Regions from separate parts of the Paenibacillus sp. D9 genome, predicted to be linked through region 1. Evidence: riboswitches for the same ligand, from Rfam matches in the RefSeq annotation. Region 1 holds a riboswitch; the other holds the start of a gene.
The links. A riboswitch is a leader RNA that binds a small molecule or an ion and turns the genes downstream of it on or off. The one in region 1 is predicted to bind FMN.

Region 1 (2,851 bases):
CGTCGCTCAAGGCGGCTGCCCGAACGGCACCGGCACCGGCGGCCCTGGCTATACGATCAACTGCGAAATCAACCCGAACAAGCATGAGCGCGGTTCCCTCGCGATGGCGCATGCGGGACGCAATACGGGCGGCAGCCAGTTCTACATCTGCTACCAGCCGCAGCCGCATCTGGACGGACAGCATACGGTCTTCGGCAAAGTTGCCAAAGGCATGGAGTATGTCGATGCGTTCAACAACGGCACGAAAATGGCCAAAGTCGAAGTTTCCGAGGCTTAAGGAAGGCTTTGCCCGAATAGACCGGCGGAGGGAGAACCCTCTGCCGGCTTTTTTCTTTTCCTCTTGTCCGATGCCGCGAGGGCGGTACGGCTTCAATTCCAAGCCGCCGACTTGCAATTTGGATGGAGGCAAGGTAAGATGCAGAAAGAACAGTTATCATTCCGGATACAGTTTACTGCCGGCATGACCGTTCGACAGGTTTGAACCAAATACAGCGGTTTCCTTCGGGGTCGGGTGAAAGTCCCAACCGGCGGTGATCCGCCTGCGAGCGCCAGAGCACATGCTCCGCCTCCGCAGCGCGGCAAGTCCGTGACCCGATTGCCATTTCCCCCAAGCTCTCGAGAGCCTGCGGCGCAAGGCAAGCGGTGGACCTGGTGAGATTCCAGGACCGACAGTACAGTCTGGATGGGAGAAGGAGCCGCTTTTGATGCTCGCCATGCCTTGTTCAAAGGCGTCTATTTGGCATCCGTCTGCGAAGGCCATCCCCCGTTATGGAGGATGACCGGCTTATTCGCGAACGGTTGGCCAAAGATTCCCGCTTGTACGAAGGCTTGCATGTAGGAACAGCGACGGGTGCCCGTCTGCTTTCCCCTACTCCGGCAAGAAACCTCATCGTTTCTTGCCGGCGTGATCATCCTAAGCGGACTCGGTTTGCCATCCTCACCCCCGAAGGTTTAGCGTCGGGGGTGTTTTTGCGTTATGGAAGTGATGGACGACGGATTTTATATGGATCTGGCCTTGGAGATGGCCGCAAGGACGACGGGACAGACCTCGGTCAATCCGGTCGTCGGCTGCGTCGTCGTCAACAACGGCCGCATCGTCGGCATCGGAGCGCACTTGAAACGGGGAGAAGGCCATGCCGAGGTTCATGCGCTGAATATGGCCGGCGAAGAAGCGGAAGGCTCGACCGTCTATGTGACGCTTGAGCCATGCAGCCACTTCGGCCGGACGCCGCCGTGCTGCGACCGGATCATTGCCGCCCGCGCGGCCAAGGTCGTAATTGCGGCGATCGACCCGAATCCCGCCGTCGCGGGAAGCGGAGCCCGCAAGCTTCGCGAGGCCGGCATCGAGGTCGTCGCCGGAGTCCGCGAAGCGGAATCCAGACGTCTGAATGAAGCGTTCAACAAGTTCATTACGACCGGGCTTCCGTTCGTCACGCTCAAGACGGCCTCGACGCTGGACGGCAAAATCGCAGCGAAAAGCGGAGACAGCCGGTGGATTACCGGACCGGAATCACGCGAGGCGGTCCATGCGCTTAGGCATCGCCATCAAGGCATCATGGTCGGGATCGGTACCGTGCTGGCCGACGACCCGTCGCTCAGCGCAAGACTGCCCGTGCCGGCGATCCAGCCGGTCCGAATCGTCGTCGATTCGACGCTGAGACTTCCGCCGAATGCGAAGCTGATGGATGGATCCGCCCCGGTCATCGTGCTGGCGTCCGGCGCTGCCGACCCGGCAAAGCGGGCGGCTCTGGAAGCTGCCGGCGCCGAGGTGATCCTTTGCGGCAATGGCCGTACGGTCGACTTGAAGCAGGGGATGAAGCTGCTCGGCAAAAGAGAGATTGGCTCCATCCTTCTCGAAGGCGGGGGCAGGCTGAACGGCGCCATGCTGGAGAGGCGGCTCGTCGACCGGATCCGGCTGTTTTTCGCTCCGAAAATCATCGGCGGGGGAGCCGCTTCGCCGGGAAGCTTTGATTTCGGCGGGTTCCTGCGGATGGAAGAGGCGATAACTCTCGCGGATACGGAGCTGGAGCGGTTCGGAGACGACTGGTGCTTGTCCGGAGTGCCGCTGTACGAAAGAGGAGGAGGCTGAGCCATGTTCACCGGCTTGATCGAAGAAATAGGCACTCTGCATCGGGTGTCCCAGAGAGGCGAGGCGCTCTTGCTCACTATTGGAGCCTCCAAAGTTCTGGAAGGCGTCGGCCTCGGGGACAGCATTTCCGTCAATGGAGTGTGCCTGACGGTTACTTCCTGGGACAGTCGAAGCTTCAGCGTCGACGTCATGCCGGAAACGTACCGCCATACGAATCTGAAGGACCTACCGGCCGGCAGCCTCGTCAATCTGGAGCGGGCGATGGCGGCAGGAGGGAGGTTCGGAGGACATATCGTTCAAGGGCATGTGGACGGCACCGGCTTGATCACGCAGCGCAGGGTCGACGCCAACGCGGTCGTGTTCCGGATCAAGCCTCATGACGACGCGCTTATGCGGTATGTCATTCCCCAGGGATCCATTACGGTCGACGGGATCAGCCTCACGGTAACCGGTACGGACGGCGGCGGGCTCGACGTATCGATCATCCCCCACACATTGGGCCAGACGGTTCTTCAGCATAAGAAAGCCGGAGACACCGTCAATCTGGAAGGGGACATTCTCGGAAAATACGTGGACCACCTGCTTCATTACGGCAGCCGTTCCGTTTCAGGACCTTCCGCGCCGCGACCAGCTGGCGGTCTAAGCGCCGCCTTCCTTGCCGATAATGGATTTATTTGAGACGCCTGAAGGGAGAGGACAGAAGTGGAACACTTTGACCATCAAGAAGGACCGACACCGTTCGATACCGTCGAGGAAGCGATC
Region 2 (2,851 bases), 490 kb from region 1:
CCGGCTTCCGGATCAAGCGACGTCGAACGTGCTGCGCTTGATGATATGGAGATCGTCTCCGGAATAGATATGGATGTAGATGACGTATTTGCCCGGCTTATCGAACGTATGCGTGACCTCATACTGTCCCTGGGCTTTCTTCTTGGAAGTGATCAAAATAGGGAGCTCCTGCTCCGTTTCTTCCCGGATGTCGAAGTCGATTTTGAGGTTCTCTTCCGTAACCAGTCCCTCAATAGCCGCCGTCAGCTGCAGCGGCGTTCCGGCCACGGCTGCCGGGTCGCTCGTAATCGCGACCTTGACCGCCGACTCATCCTGATAAGGCGCGTTGCCGGAAGATCCGCAGCCCGCCGCGACCAGAAGCATGAGAACCGCGATCGCCGCGAATGTCCATTTCTTCATGACCAGTATTCTCCTTTCCCTGTTGCGCTTGTCCTCCTTATTATACCTGGGGAGATGCGCTGCTGCTCCCTGCAACCATGAACTTTTCTTGTCGAGTGCTGTCGCCTTGTGATATAATTCACGCAACTGAATATGAACCTTCGGGGCAGGGTGCAATTCCCTACCGGCGGTGACGGCGCGAATGCGCGCCGAAGCCCGCGACTCCCGGAACTGCGAATGCGGATCCGGGACTGACTTGGTGAGAATCCAAGGCCGACGGTGACAGTCCGGATGAGAGAAGGTTTAATGCGCTTCGTGCCACGATTTTGGCGAGGCGTATTATTTCGTGCCCCCGCCATTTGTCTTTCGGCGGGGGTTATGAGCTTCTACGAGGTTCAATTCAAAAACCCGCCACTGGAGGTTGTTGAATTGAAAGACACAGCTACGCTTGACCGTCCGCTCAGCGCGGACAAAGGCCTGTTTACCCGCAGCCGCGGCATTTGGTACGTCGTTCTCGGCGCGACGCTCTGGGGAGTCGATCCCCTTTTCCGCATCCTGCTTCTGAAAACCTTCACGTCTCCGCAGATCGTTTTCCTGGAGCATCTTCTCCTCGCTCTGTATGCCGTACCGGTCCTTATCCATTACCGTCATCAGCTCACCGGCAAGCTCACCCTCGGCGTCGTCGGAGCCCTGTTCTTCGTTTCCTGGGGCGGCTCCGCCATCGCCACGGTGCTGTTCACGTCCGCGTTCACGATGGGCAACTTCAACGCCGTCCTGCTGCTGCAGAAGCTGCAGCCGCTGCTGGCCATCATTCTCGCCCGCTTCATGCTCAAGGAATCTTTCCCAGCCCGCTTCTCCTGGTATCTGCTCGTCGCGCTCGCCGGAACATACCTGCTTACATTCGGCTTCCATGGTCCGCAGCTCGGCTTGCACGATCTCGGCTCCCAGGCCGCGCTGTACTCGATCGGCGCCGCTTTCCTGTGGGGCGGATCGACCGTCATGGGCAAATACCTGCTGCAGAAGAAGCTGGGCTTCCATATCGTCACTTCGCTCCGCTTCCTGCTCGCCATCCCGCTGCTGGGCGTTCTGCTGCTGGCCGCCGGAGACTCCTGGAAGCATCTGGGAAGCACAGGCGCAGCGGCCGTGCTGATCGTGAACCTGCTTTTCCAGGCTTTCATTCCCGGCCTTCTGAGCATGCTGCTCTATTATAAAGGGCTTTCCTCGACGAAGGCTTCCATCGCCACGCTGGCCGAGCTCGCCTTCCCTGCCGTCGGCGTCCTGATCAACTGGATCGCTTTTGGATCCGTGCTCAAGATTCATGAGCTGATCGGCTTCCTGCTTATCTGGGGCGTGCTCGTCATGCTCAGCCGCAGCACGTCGAGAGCCGCAGCGGAGCAGTCCGCCGCTTAATGCCCGGCTTCGCCGCCGGCCTGCTCTGCATCCGGTTCATGCCGATGCCGGTCGAGATCGATCGCTCCGCGGGAGCCTTCTTCGATGCCTTCCGCGGCCAGCAATGCCCTTTGAAGCTCGCCGGCATCGCCCGGCAGCGACACGGAGCCTGCCGCGTTGACGACCCGATGCCAGGGCAGCCCGTACTTCTCCCCCATGGAATGGAGGATGCGGACGATCTGGCGCGCGGCGCGAGGGCTTCCGGCCGCTGCAGCGACCGAGCCGTAGGTCATGACCTTGCCTTCCGGGATGGCGCCGACGACCCGGATCACTTTTTCCGTAAAAGGCTGCATATGTCTCTCCCCCATAAGTAGAACTAGAGCCCGCGCTGTCCAGCAGCCGCGGGCTCTTGTCTGATTATCCGTTTGCTTCCGAGTCGGCGATATGTTCCTTGCAGAACGTCTCCAATTCGGCGAGCTCTTCATCCTCAAGCCCGAAGTCGAGCAGCCGGTCGCTGCCCCGCTCGCGGATCTCGTGGCGGATGATGGAGCCTCCCGCTCCTTCTTGCTTGTATACAGCGCGCACGTACAGGCCGCTCGGCGAGTACAGCTCGTCCTCTTCATCCACCTCGATCTGAAGCAGGTATTCATACCGCTGTCCGTCTAGAATGCCGAATGGATCCTTGATTTTCTCCACGCTGTATTCCGTAATTTCCATCTCAATTCTCCTCCTGTAACGTTCCTTCGGGCAGTACCGATACGACGGCTTCCCGTACTTGGCTGTCAAGCAGCTGCGAGGACAGGATGACGACGTCCCCGCTGTCTCCGCGCGATCGGATCAGCCTCCCGACCCCTTGCCTCAGCCTCAGCTGCATGAACGGAACCTCGATTTCCCCGAAGGCGCTCGCCGCCGCTTGGCGCCTGGCGTTGAAGACCGGATCCCGCGGCGGCCAAGGCAGATCCCAGACGACGACGAGCGACAGCGACGGACCCGGCACATCGAGTCCTTCCCATAGAGTATGAGCGCACAGGACGCTTTCCTCGTCTTGCTGGAAAGCCGCGATCAGGCTGCTTATTTCTGCCGT

Region 2: it holds a riboswitch for FMN, as region 1 does, so the genes downstream of both, VE23_RS04725 (DMT family transporter) here and ribD (bifunctional diaminohydroxyphosphoribosylaminopyrimidine deaminase/5-amino-6-(5-phosphoribosylamino)uracil reductase RibD) in region 1, are expected to answer to the same signal.

What each region holds. Positions count from the first base shown of each region.
Region 1 covers NZ_JZEJ01000001.1:517,863-520,713, forward strand. Annotated here, with positions in the region: gene VE23_RS02355 (peptidylprolyl isomerase) at 1-277, shown strand, start outside; FMN riboswitch at 494-698, shown strand; gene ribD (bifunctional diaminohydroxyphosphoribosylaminopyrimidine deaminase/5-amino-6-(5-phosphoribosylamino)uracil reductase RibD) at 977-2,089, shown strand; gene ribE (riboflavin synthase) at 2,093-2,767, shown strand; gene VE23_RS02370 (bifunctional 3,4-dihydroxy-2-butanone-4-phosphate synthase/GTP cyclohydrolase II) at 2,792-2,851, shown strand, end outside.
Region 2 covers NZ_JZEJ01000001.1:1,011,595-1,014,445, forward strand. Annotated here, with positions in the region: gene VE23_RS04720 (hypothetical protein) at 13-399, opposite strand; FMN riboswitch at 532-685, shown strand; gene VE23_RS04725 (DMT family transporter) at 808-1,788, shown strand; gene VE23_RS04730 (MGMT family protein) at 1,785-2,120, opposite strand; gene VE23_RS04735 (DUF6509 family protein) at 2,185-2,484, opposite strand; gene VE23_RS04740 (ATP-dependent DNA helicase) at 2,486-2,851, opposite strand, start outside.